Regions from separate parts of the Dermacoccus sp. 147Ba genome, predicted to be linked through region 3. Evidence: predicted binding sites of a transcription regulator. Region 3 holds the regulator's gene; each other region holds the start of a gene.

Region 1 (4,278 bases), on a different contig from region 3:
CTCGATGGCCGCGCGCGTGGCCGCGATGGCGTCCTCGATGCGGTGCTTCTTCTCCTTCATCTCGACCTCGGTGTGTGCACCGACGCCGATGACACAGACGCCGCCGGCGAGCTTCGCAAGACGCTCCTGGAGCTTCTCGCGGTCCCAGTCGGAGTCCGTGCGCTCGATCTCGGCCTTGAGCTCCTTGACGCGGCCCTCGACTGCGTCGCCCTGGCCGGCGCCGTCGATGATCGTCGTGGAATCCTTCGTCACCTGGATGCGGCGAGCCTGGCCGAGGACGTCGAGGTCGGCGGCCTCGAGCTTGAGGCCGACCTCCTCGGCGATGACCTGGCCGCCGGTGAGGATGGCGATGTCCTGCAGCATGGCCTTGCGGCGGTCACCGAAGCCGGGGGCCTTGACGGCGACGACGTTGAACGTGCCGCGGATCTTGTTCACGACGAGCGTTGAAAGGGCTTCGCCCTCGATGTCCTCGGCGATGATGAGCAGCGGCTTGCCGGACTGGACGACCTTCTCGAGGACGGGCAGGAGGTCCTGCACGTTCGAGATCTTGCCCTGGTTGATGAGGATGTAGGCGTCCTCGAGGACGGCCTCCATGCGCTCGGGGTCGGTGACGAAGTACGGCGAGAGGTAGCCCTTGTCGAACTGCATGCCCTCGGTGTACTCGAGCTTCGTCTCGGCGGTGGAGGACTCCTCGACCGTGATGACGCCGTCCTTGCCGACCTTGTCGAACGCCTCACCGATGAGGCCACCGATGGTGGCGTCCTGGGCGGAGAGCGAAGCGACCTTGGCGTAATCGTCCTTGCCGTCGACCGGGCGCGCGTTGGCGAGCAGCTGGTCGTTGATGGCGGTGACGGCCTTGTCGATACCGCGCTTCAGGCCGGCCGGGGCCGCGCCAGCGGCAACGTTGCGCAGGCCTTCCTTGACGAGGGCCTGGGCGAGAACCGTGGCGGTCGTCGTGCCGTCACCGGCGACGTCGTTCGTCTTGGTGGCGACCTCCTTGGCGAGCTGTGCGCCGAGGTTCTCGTACGGGTCTTCGAGCTCGACCTCACGGGCGATGGTGACACCGTCGTTCGTGATGGTGGGGGCGCCCCAGGACTTGTCGATGACGACGTTGCGGCCCTTCGGGCCGAGGGTCACCTTGACGGCGTTGGCGAGCGCGTCGACACCGCGCTCGAGCGACTTACGCGCGTCGTCGTTGAATTCGAGGGTCTTGGCCATGATTCAACCTCTCTGGTTGATGCCGCGCGAGGCGGCGTGGAACGGGAGCCTGCTGCGTGAGTTCACGCGCGACTGGAGGGAACGCAATGCCCCGGCGGGCCGACGTGGGCCACGGCCGGGGCATGCGCGCACGGAGTGGGATCGTCAGGCGACGACGGCGAGCACGTCGCGGGCGGAGAGGATGAGGAACTCCTCACCACCGAACTTGACCTCGGTGCCGCCGTACTTCGAGTAGATGACCTTGTCGCCCACAGCGACGTCGACCGGAACGCGGTTGCCGTTGTCGTCCACGCGACCCGGGCCCACGGCGATGACCTCGCCCTCCTGGGGCTTCTCCTTGGCGGTGTCCGGGATGACGAGGCCGGACGCGGTGGTCTGCTCGGCCTCGACGGACTTGACGACGATGCGGTCTTCCAGCGGCTTGATGTTCACCGACACGGTGGCACCTTCCTTGTTGCGACGGTCCGCTCGAGCGGACGTGACGGATGCTTGTCCACCCCTGCCCACGCCACGTGGCGTGGCATGACAGCGCGCAGTGCCGCCTCGCCGTCGCGGGGGTCGAGGTGACGTGCTCGCTGGCACTTACCCAGGGGTGAGTGCTAACTCCGAATTTATTGCTCGCTTAGCACTCGGTCAAGCCGAGTGCCAGGTGGAGGGTCGGCGTTCGCTCAGGGCGCACAGGCGGGGCGGCTCTTGGTTGGAAGTTCGCCTGAAAGAATGAGCCCATGGATGCCGCCGCCGCGCACGCTCTCATGTCCGACGAGGGTCGTGAACTGCTCGCATCGCTGCCGCCCTACGACGAGAAGAACGCCGTCGCGCTCACCTCCCGATTGCGGGATCGGGGCTACTCCCCCGAACTCGTCGCCGCCGCGCTGACGCAGAGCCGATTGCGAGCGAAGGCCGTCACGAAGTTCGGCGCGAATGCCGAGCTGATGTTCTTCACCCCGGACGCCCTCGAGCAGGCCACTCGCTCGGCCGTGGCGGCTCTGCACGCCGAGCGTCTGCGGTCGTCCGGCGCCTCACGCGTGGTCGACGGCGGGTGTGGCATCGGCGCGGACGCCGTCGGTTTTGCTCGTGCCGGCCTCGACGTCATTGCCGTGGAAGCCGACCCGACGACGGCCGAACTCGCTCGCCACAACCTGGCGCCCTACCCCGCCTCACGCGTGGAGACGGGGTTGCTCGAAGACCTCGCACCCGAACTCCGCCGGGAAGCCCCGGACGCCGCGTGGTGGTTCGACCCTGCCCGGCGCATCCCGGGCGTTGCCGACATCCACGGCCGAACCAAGCGAACCTTCTCCCTGGCCGCGCTCTCGCCCGACTGGGAACTCGTCCAGCAACTCGCCGCTGATGCCCCGGCTGCCGGCGCCAAACTCTCCCCCGGCCTCGCGCACGGCGACATCCCGCCCGACTGCGAGGCGGAGTTCGTCTCGTACGCCGGCGACCTCGTCGAAGCGACGCTTTGGTGGGGCCAGGCCGTTCGCGACGAAGGCACGACGGCGACGATCGTGCGGCCGACCGACAAGCGCGCCGACGGTTCCGCCAACGCAGACAGCAGCGGCGACAGCGTCGAGCTTCGCCACGTCACGAGGCCCGACGCTGCCGACGCCTCGGGGGCCCTCGCGCGTCGCGCCGACCTCGGCGCCTTCTTCTACGAGGCCGACAAAGCGTTAACGCGTAGCGGTCTCGTCGGCGCGTTGCTCAACGCCGTCGACGGGCGCGAGTTCACGGCCGGGTACGGGTACGTCACCGCCGACGCGCTCACCGACATCGGTCTTCTCGGGCGCGCATACCGGGTGCTCGACGCCGTTCCGCTGCACGTCAAAACACTCCGCTCCTACCTGCGCACGCACGACGTCGGACGCCTCACGATCAAGAAGCGCGACGTCGACCTCGACGCCGACGCCCTGCGTCGCCAACTGAAGCTCAAGGGCTCCCGGGCCATGACAGTCGTGCTCGTCAACCTCGACGGCGAGCGTGCTGCCCTCGTCGTGGAGCCTGCCTGACCTGACCTGCCACAGGTCGCACCTGGACGACCGCCGCTGCCCCCGAACTGAACCCGCCCCCCTGACTCAAGGGGCTGGAGCTTCAAACAGCGCGCGAAGTCACGAACAGGCCGAGTCGCCCACCTTGTTGTCACCGACGGCAACCGGCAGCGTGCCGCCCGCCTTGGCCTTGCCCGCAAGGATGTCCGCGAGCGCCGCGAACGTCGACGGCGTGTTGCCGTACGTCGCGAGACCGACGGCTCCGGCCGGTCGCGAGGCGAGGACGTACGGGGTGTCGAGCGCGACCTGAACGCCGGCCTTCGTCGAGGAACCGGCACCCGAACCACCAGCGGAATCGGCTTCCGAGCCGCCGTCGGCCGACGCCTTACCTGCGTTGTACGACCCACCGGCGATGAGCGAGACGCGTGTGCCGGACGAGCCGACCGTGATGCCGCGGGCCGTGAGGGCCTTCGTCAGTTCCGCGCGGTCGGAGGTCGATCCGCCGTCGAGGCGGACGCTCTTGCCGACGAGCGGCTTGTCGCATGAGCCACCGAGCTGGGTGATCGACTCTCGCGCGAACTGCTCGGCGTCCTTGCCGTGCGCGCCGACGACGTTCGTCGCCGGAGCCTTGACCTGCTGGTGCCGCGTCGTCGCGACGATACGGGCAGCCGATTCCACGAGCCGTTCGCGCGTCAGCTCACCCGAGGCCACGGCCTTCTCGATGGCTGCGACCGACGCGGTGGCGTTGGCCGGCATGAGCACGACGTCGGCGCCCGCCTTGAGCGCGGAAACGGCTGCGGCACCGCCCTTGTCGAACTTCTTCACGATGGCGCCCATGTTCATGCCGTCGGTGACGACGAGGCCCTTGAAGCTGAGCTTGTCGCGCAGTTCGCCCGTGAGCACCTTGTTGGACAGGGTCGAGGGCACGTTCGGGTCGATGTCCTTGAGCACGATGTGCGCCGTCATGACGGCGGGCGCCCCCGCCTTCACGGCGTTGGCAAACGGCACCCAGTCGCGCTTGGTGAGCGCCGAGACCGGCTGCGACTGCACCGCGTAGTCGACGTGGGTGTCCGTCGTC
Region 2 (4,278 bases), on a different contig from region 3:
CCTCCTTGGCGCACAGAACGGTGTCGACCTTCGCGAGGTCGGCGAGACCCGTGACGTGCGCTGGGTTCCCGCGGGGCGTGACGATCTCGAGGCGGTTCGTGGCGAACGGCGTCCACGCCTTGCCCTCGGCCAGATCCTTCGGCAGCTTCTTCGGTGCCTCGGTGTCGGCGAGAGCCACCACGTCGGCCGGGGCGTCGTGGGAGAGCTGGGTGACGATCGTCGAACTGGCCGCGAAGCTCACCTCGACGTGGGTGCCGGGGTGAGCCTTCTCGTAGGCGCGCGCCAACGTCGTGAACGACTCCGTGAGCGACGCGGCGGCAAGCACCGTGACGGTCTTGTCGTCGCCCTCCGACGCACGGCAGCCGCCGGCACCCATGGCGAGCGCTGCTGCAACCGGCACACTCATGAGGCGCCATGCCCGTGCCGTCACGCCTCGTCGTCGACCATCAACGAGCGGGCCGTCAGAAGATCCACGGGCGTGAGTTCGGGACGCTTCGGGAGGCGACCGTCACCGGAACTCGTGCCCTTGATACGACGTTCCACCCACGGCGCGAGGTACTGACGCGCCCACTCGGCGTCCTCGGCGACGCGCTGGCGCACCGGCTTCGGAGCCTGCGCCGGCAGGTGGGCGAGCCACTCGCCGGTCGTCGGAAGCCCGAGCGTCCATGCCGCCTGCTGCGCGACGCGCTTGTGGCCTTCGGCGGAAAGGTGCAGACGGTCGACGGACCACATGCGCGGATCGCGCAGGGGGGTCATCGACCACAGATCGAGCACGTAGCAGTCGTGCCGCTGCGCGATACCCCACAGGTTCGCAAGGTGCCACGTGATGCGCGGGCGCAGGCGCGTCATGATCTTCGACGCGGCGGGGTTGACGAGCGTCGCCAGCAGGACGTCGGAGCCGGCCTCCTTGAGGCGGACGACGGCGTCCTCGATGCCGGCCGCGAGATCGTCGAGGTTGACCGACGGGCGCATGATGTCGTTGCCGCCACCCACCATGCTCACGAGGTCGGGCTTCATCGCGAGGGCCGCGTCGAGCTGGGGGCCGATGACGTCCGCGAGTAGTCTGCCGCGCACCGCGAGGTTGGCGTACTCGAGCTTCGCGCCCCGCTCCTCCTGCTGCATCGCGATGTCGACGGCGAGGCGATCAGCCCACCCGAGGTAGGCGTCGTCCTCGCGGGGGTCGTGGTCGCTCATGCCCTCGGTGAAGGAGTCACCGATGGCGACGTACCGGTGCCAGAGCAGACCGTGGTGCGTCTGTTCGGATGCCTGAGCCCCGGGTGCGGGGAGGTCGTTCGTCATGCAATACGCCAATCGATCGTGTGGGTTCCGAGCTGCTCCAACAGCTCGTTCGTGCGGCTGAAGGGCTTGCTGCCGAAGAAGCCGCTGCGCGCGGAAAGCGGTGAGGGATGCGCGGATTCGACGGTCGGGGTGTCGCCGAGGTGCGGGGCGAGTGAGCGGGCGTCGCGACCCCAGAGGATGGCGACGAGGGGCTGCTTGCGCTCGACGAGCGCCGTGATGGCCTGCGCCGTGACGTTCTCCCAGCCGTGACCAAGGTGGCTTGCGGGCTTGCCGGGCTGAACGGTGAGGCAGCGGTTGAGCAGGAGCACGCCCTGGTCGGTCCACGCGCTCAGGTCACCGTGTTCCGGCGGCTCGATGCCGAGGTCGTCCTTGAGTTCCGCGTAGATGTTCTGCAGGCTGCGCGGGATCGGGCGGACGTGCGCATCGACGGCGAAGCTAAGCCCGATCGGGTGCCCCGGCGTCGGGTACGGGTCCTGGCCGACGATGAGGACGCGCACGTCCTCGAACGGCTGGGTGAACGCTCGCAGGACGTTCTCGCCCGCCGGCAGGTACCCGCGCCCGGCGGCCACTTCGTCGCGCAGGAACTGCCCGGCAGTGGCGATGTGGTCGGCGACCGGCGCGAGGGGTTCCACCCAGCTGGGATGTACGAGTTCGTCATACGGCTGCGGCATGCCGCCAAATCTATCGCGAGTCGATTCACCGCGGCGTGCTCCGAACGGGCCGGAGGCTCGAGCGTCTTGCACGTGGATGGTCGGTTTGGGTGAAGATGCGCGCGACGTCGGCGTCATCTTCAGCCAAACCCGCCATCCACGCGCCTTTGTTCTGGCCCTGGTGTTCGGGCGGGCAGGAGGCGACGATCTACCCTGGTCGCATGCCCGTCATCGAGACCCCTGCAGGTGCCCGCGTCCCCGGTGACGACGAGGCGCCCGGGCTGAGTGAACGAGACCGCGCCATGCTCGCCTTCGAGCGCGAGTGGTGGAAGCTGCCCGGCGCCAAGGAAGCCGCCATCAAGGAGCGCTTCGGCATGAGCGCGACGCAGTACTACCAGCAACTCAACGCCCTCGCCGACACGGCCGAGGCGCTCGCGGCCGACCCGCTGCTCGTCAAGCGCATCCAGCGCCGTCGCGCCTCACGCCGTCGCACGAGCTGAGCGCCCACCCCGACCTGCGTCTGCCGCTGTGAGCGAACACGGCGGTCGCAGCCCCGTCGCCGTTTGCACTCGCAGGGGGCGAGTGCTAATCATGGCCTTAGCACTCTGAACATGAGAGTGACAAAGACCTGACTGCATGAGTGAGGGTTCGGGGCTCGCGCGACATGACCGCGCGAACGATCGGGCTCGTCCGTCGCGGGCGCTGGTGCGGTCACTACGTACGTCACGTGGAGGAGCCACGCACATGGCCAAGACCATTGCTTTCGACGAGGAGGCCCGTCGCGGCCTCGAGCGCGGCATGAACACCCTTGCCGACGCGGTGAAGGTGACGCTCGGCCCCAAGGGCCGCAACGTCGTCCTCGAGAAGAAGTGGGGCGCACCCACGATCACCAACGACGGTGTCTCCATCGCCAAGGAGATCGAGCTCGACGACCCGTACGAGAAGATCGGCGCGGAGCTCGTCAAGGAGGTCGCCAAGAAGACCGACGACGTCGCCGGTGACGGCACGACGACGGCCACCGTCCTCGCGCAGGCCATGGTGAAGGAGGGCCTGCGCAACGTTGCGGCCGGCGCCAACCCGATGGCGCTCAAGCGCGGCATCCAGCAGGCCGTCGACGCCGTGAGCAAGCAGCTGCTCGACCACGCCAAGGAGATCGAGACGAAGGAGCAGATCGCTGCTACCGCGTCCATCTCCGCCGCTGACCCGCAGATCGGTGAGCTCATCGCCGAGGCCATGGACAAGGTCGGCAAGGAAGGCGTCATCACCGTCGAGGAGTCGAACACGTTCGGCCTCGACCTCGAGCTCACCGAGGGTATGCGCTTCGACAAGGGCTACATCTCGGGTTACTTCGTCACCGACACCGAGCGTATGGAGGCCGTCCTCGACGACCCGTACATCCTCGTCGTCAACTCGAAGATCTCGAACATCAAGGACCTGCTGCCGGTTCTCGAGAAGGTCATGCAGTCGGGCAAGCCCCTCATGATCATCGCCGAGGACGTCGAGGGCGAGGCCCTGTCGACGCTCGTGGTCAACAAGATCCGCGGCACGTTCAAGGCCGTTGCCGTCAAGGCTCCGGGCTTCGGTGACCGCCGCAAGGCCATGCTCGGCGACATCGCCATCCTCACGGGCGGCCAGGTCATCTCCGAGGAGGTCGGCCTCAAGCTCGAGACCACCGAGCTCGACATGCTCGGCCGCGCCCGCAAGGTCGTCGTCACGAAGGACGAGACGACGATCGTCGAGGGCGCCGGCGACGACGAGCAGATCAAGGGCCGTGTTGCTCAGATCCGCGCCGAGATCGAGAACTCCGACTCCGACTACGACCGCGAGAAGCTCCAGGAGCGCCTCGCGAAGCTGGCCGGTGGCGTCGCCGTCATCAAGGCTGGTGCCGCGACGGAGGTTGAGCTCAAGGAGCGCAAGCACCGCATCGAGGACGCCGTTCGCAACGCGAAGGCCGCCGTCGAGGAGGGCATCGTCGCCGGTGGTGGCGTCGCGCTCATCCAGGCCACGAAGGACGCCGAGTCGGCCTTCGCCGGTCTCGAGGGTGACGAGGCCACGGGTGCGAACATCGTGCGCGTCGCCGCTGAGGCTCCGCTCAAGCAGATCTCGCTCAACGCGGGTCTCGAGCCGGGCGTCATCGTCGAGAAGGTGCGCGGTCTGACGCCGGGCCACGGTCTCAACGCCGCCACGGGCGAGTACGTCGACATGATCTCCTCGGGCATCATCGACCCCGCCAAGGTGACGCGTTCGGCTCTGGAGAACGCTGCGTCCATCGCGGCGCTGTTCCTCACGACCGAGGCCGTCATCGCCGACAAGCCCGAGAAGAACGCCG
Region 3 (4,278 bases):
TGGCGTGCACGAGCAGGTCGCCGCGGCTCTCGGTACGCAGGCGCGTGACGCCGAGGCCCTTGAGCGTGACGACGTCGCCCGGTTGGGTGCCGGCCTGGATGTCGATGTCGCGCGGGCCGTCGAGCGTCTCGAGCGGAAGGGACGCGCCGAGTGCCGCGGCCGACATCGGCAGTTCGAGCGAGCAGTGCAGGTCGTCACCCTGACGCTGGAACATGGGGTGCTTCGCGACGCGCACCTCGACGTAGAGGTCGCCGGCGGGGCCGCCGCCGTGGCCGACCTCGCCCTCGCCGCGCAGCTGGATGCGCGTGCCGGTGTCGACGCCCGCGGGCACCTTGATGCTGATGGTGCGGGTGTCGCGCTTGCGGCCGTTGCCGTCGCACTCGAAGCAGGGGCTGTCGATGATGTCGCCGTAGCCGTCGCACGCCGTGCACGGACGCGAGGTGAGCACCTGGCCGAGGAAGCTGCGCTGCACCTGCTGGGTCTGACCGGCGCCACCACACACGTCACACGTGTGCTTGCCGGTGCCGGGGCGCGAGCCGTCGCCGTGGCACGTCGTGCAGACGACTGCGGTGTCGAACGTCAGGTCGACCTCGCCGCCGAAGACGGCGTCGGACAGCTCGATGTCGAGCGGCAGCAGGGCGTCCTGGCCGTGTTGTACGCGGCTGCGCGGGCCACCCGAGGCGCCCGCTGCGCCGCCGGTGAAGAACGCGTCCATGATGTCGCTGAAGCTGAAACCGGCGCCGCCGAAGCCGGCACCCGCACCGCCGCCGGGCGCGTACGGGTCGACTCCCTGGTCGTAGGAGGCCTTCTTCTCGGGGTCGCCGAGCACCGCGTAGGCCTGACCGACGCGCTTGAACTGATCCGCCGCCTCGTCGGACGGGTTGACGTCCGGGTGGAGCTTGCGCGCCATCTTGCGGTAGGCGCGCTTGATCTCCTCGCTCGAGGCATCGCGGGAGAGGCCGAGTTCGGCGTAGTAGTCGTTCACGAACGTCCTTGTCGTCAGCGGGTGGAAAGGGATGTGTGCGGGCGTCAGCTCTCGATGAGCTGTGACACGTAGCGGGCCACGGCCCGCACGTTCGCCATCGTCTGGGGGTAGTCCATGCGGGTGGGTCCGAGCACGCCGAGGGCCGCCACGGCGTCGGGGCCGTAGGAGGTGGTGACGAGCGACGTCGAGTGCAGGCCCTCGTGGGGATTCTCCGCGCCGATGCGGACCGTCACCTGGTCGTGGGCTTCGGCATCCTCGGCGAGGTTGCTCATGAGGCGCAGGATGACGAGGTGCTCCTCGAGCGCGTCGAGCACCGGCTGCACGTGCAGCCCGTCTGTTCCGGCGCGCGCGAGGTTGGCCGTACCGGCGAGCACGACACGCTCCTCACGTTCCTCGCCGAACACGGCGGTGATCGTCTCGACGACGGCGTCGACGTCAGCGCGCCGCTCGGGCTCGAACGCTTCGCGCAGCAACGACAGGCCGCGGGCCGCCTCCGCGAGAAGAAGGCCGTCGGTCTCGGCGTTGAGTCGCCCGCGCAGCCGTGCGACGAAGTCGTCACTCTCGGCCACGGGGTGGGCGAACTCGACGGTGCGCTGTTCAATGCGGCCCGAGTCGAGGATGACGACGAGCATGGCGCGGGTCGGCGTCATCGCGAGGCACTCGATGTGGCGCACCCGCGAGCGCCGCAGCGACGGGTACTGCATGACGGCGGCCTGCTGGGTGAGCGAAGCGAGCAGACGCGCGGTGCGCTCGACGATGTCGTCGAGGTCGATGCTCTCCGCGAGGAAGGCCTGGATGGCGCGGCGCTGGCTCGGCGTGAGCGGCCGCACCTGAGAGAGGCGGTCGACGAAGACGCGGTAGCCGGCATCGGTCGGAACACGCCCGGCGGAGGTGTGCGGCGCAGCGATGAGGCCCTCGTCCTCGAGAGCCGCCATGTCGTTGCGAATCGTGGCCGCCGAGACACCGAGCTGGTGACGTTCGAGGAGGGCCTTGGAGCCGACCGGCTCGGACGTGGAGACATAGTCCTGCACGATCGCGCGCAACACTTCGAGACGGCGCTCGTTGCTCATGCCTTCACACCTCCTTTGACCTTCTCCAAGGTTGGCACTCACGGGTATCGAGTGCCAAATCTTTCCGGGCGTGTTCGCTCAGGGCGTCGCGTCCGCGTCGGGCCGGCATGTCGGGTTTTCCCCACCGTCAAGAAGCCTGCAGGCAGGATGGTTGTGCCCCCGTGCCTCTCCATAGCGTCGAAGAGATGAGCACTCCAGACGTCACAGCCCCTGTCCCCACGAACGCCGCCGGCTCGGCGACGGACCGCGAGTTCCGCTGGTCCCCACGCCAGGCACTGCGCGACAGCGCCTACCTGTTCGCAGGCTGGTGGGTCCACCTGCTGGGCTTCGTCGCGTTCGCCGTCCTCATGTCCGGCGGGCTGAGCATGCTGTTCGTGCTCGTCGGCATTCCGCTCGTCCTCGGCGGCCTCGGAGTCGCTCACGTCATGACGGACGCCGAACGCTCCATGCAGCGCCATCTTCTGGACCGTGCCCTCCCCGATGCCCCGACGGCGGCGGAGACCGGATGGTCGATCAAGCGCGTGTGGGAGGCCCTCAAGGACCCGCGGCGGAATCGGTTCTCGACACCCTGACGCCGCGGGAGCACGAGGTGTTTTCACACATCGCCGAGGGTCTGACGAACCGAGGCATCGCGAAGCGCCTCGTCGTCACGGAGGGCGCCGTGGAGAAGCACGTGCAACGCATCTTCACCAAGCTCGATCTGCACACCGTCGGCGACGAGCACCGTCGAGTGGCGGCGGTGCTCACCTTCCTCCGCTCGTCCTGACCGTGGGCGGCGTCGCTTCTGCGCCCGCCCAGCGCGCCTCCGCCCGTGCCGCGTCGGGCTTGCCTACCCTGACTGCCATGAACGACCGCTACGGCTCCGACGTCCTCTCCGGTGACTGGCGCGCGCCCAAGCGCGGCCGATCCCGTGAGGTTCCGGCCGAGCGGGATGTCGTCGTCGAGGACGCCCAGAGCGGTTACGTGGGTGCCGTCGTTCGCGTCGAGAAGTCGGGTGGAACCCACGTCGTCTTCCTCGAGGACCGCTTCGGCAAGACCCGCGGCTTCGCGCTCGGGGGCGGCTTCCTCATCGACGGTGAACCCGTCATCCTCACTCCCCCGCGTCCGGCGGACGCTGCCGCGCTCGCCGAGCGCAAGGTGCAGGCCGGACGCACGGCGTCGGGTTCGGTCGCCGTCCCGAACGCCAAGGCGCGCGTGGCCCTCGGTTCGCGCATCTTCGTCGAGGGTCGCCACGACGCCGAACTTGTCGAGAAGGTCTGGGGTGACGACCTGCGCATCGAGGGCGTCGTCGTCGAGTACCTCGAAGGCGTCGACGACCTCGCCGCCGTCATCCGCGACTTCCGCCCCGAGAAGGGGCGCCGCCTCGGCATACTCGTCGACCACCTCGTGCCCGGCACGAAGGAGGCCCGCATCGTCGCCGAGGCCCAGGCTCTTCCGCAGGCCCGCGATCACGTGCTCATCGTCGGCCACCCCTACGTCGACGTGTGGCAGTCGGTGCGCCCCGAGCGCCTCGGGTGGTCGAAGTGGCCGACGATCCCCAAGGGTCAGTCGTGGAAGCACGGCATCCTGGCCGAGCTGGGGTGGCCGCACCAGAGCCAGGCCGACGTCGCGCGCGGCTGGAAGCAGATCCTCGGCACAGTGCGCACCTACGCCGACCTGCAGCCGGAACTGCTCGGACGTGTCGAGGAACTCATCGACTTCGTCACCGACCCCGAGCAGCAGTGACGCCCTGAGCCCCAGCCTCAGGGGCGAACCAGGGTCACCCAGGATGGCGCCGACGGAATGAGGAGGGCATCGTTGAGGTTGGAACGATGTTCACCAACGCAGCCGAGGTCGTGAGGACACCATGAGCCAGCAGCCCTACCCCACCCCCGACCCCCAGTGGAGCCACAACGGCGACGCCTACCCCAACGGTCGGCCCACCGAGGCGGGCGTCACGCCCCGCCAGTTGAGCTCCGACGAGACGGGCGCCGCCGTCGTCGCCCACCTTTCCGCCCTCGTCGCGGCCGTCGTGTCGGCCGGTTCGCTCAGCCTGCTCGGCCCGCTCATCGTGTGGTTCATCTACAAGGACAAGTCACCCGCCGTGCGTGAAGCCGCCGCCGGGGCGTTCAACTTCAACCTCTCCTGGTGGTTGCTCTACTGGGTCGGCTGGCTGTTCGCCATCACGTTCATCGGCATCGTCGTCGCGATCCCGCTGTGGTTCGTCATCACGGTGGTTGCCCT

The links. Region 3 encodes HrcA, which represses chaperone genes, less so after heat shock. Its sites were predicted from a motif close to TTNGCACTCGNNNNNNNCGAGTGCNAA; they were not measured.
Region 1: the regulator HrcA is predicted to act here: its motif matches at 1,841-1,867, upstream of groES (co-chaperone GroES).
Region 2: the regulator HrcA is predicted to act here: its motif matches at 2,512-2,538, upstream of groL (chaperonin GroEL).

The regions. Positions count from the first base shown of each region.
Region 1 is NZ_SEHL01000004.1:272,201-276,478, forward strand. Features, by position in the region: gene groL (chaperonin GroEL) at 1-1,218, opposite strand, end outside; gene groES (co-chaperone GroES) at 1,363-1,656, opposite strand; gene EVU97_RS07545 (class I SAM-dependent methyltransferase) at 1,944-3,221, shown strand; gene EVU97_RS07550 (glycoside hydrolase family 3 protein) at 3,321-4,278, opposite strand, start outside.
Region 2 is NZ_SEHL01000007.1:84,507-88,784, forward strand. Features, by position in the region: gene modA (molybdate ABC transporter substrate-binding protein) at 1-430, opposite strand, end outside; gene EVU97_RS10415 (SGNH/GDSL hydrolase family protein) at 427-1,299, opposite strand; gene EVU97_RS10420 (uracil-DNA glycosylase) at 1,296-1,970, opposite strand; gene EVU97_RS10425 (DUF3263 domain-containing protein) at 2,171-2,449, shown strand; gene groL (chaperonin GroEL) at 2,694-4,278, shown strand, end outside.
Region 3 is NZ_SEHL01000006.1:129,960-134,237, reverse strand. Features, by position in the region: gene dnaJ (molecular chaperone DnaJ) at 1-985, opposite strand, end outside; gene hrcA (heat-inducible transcriptional repressor HrcA) at 1,030-2,055, opposite strand; gene EVU97_RS09530 (sensor domain-containing protein) at 2,241-2,627, shown strand; gene EVU97_RS09525 (LuxR C-terminal-related transcriptional regulator) at 2,645-2,821, shown strand; gene EVU97_RS09520 (DUF3097 domain-containing protein) at 2,899-3,780, shown strand; gene EVU97_RS09515 (DUF4870 domain-containing protein) at 3,902-4,278, shown strand, end outside.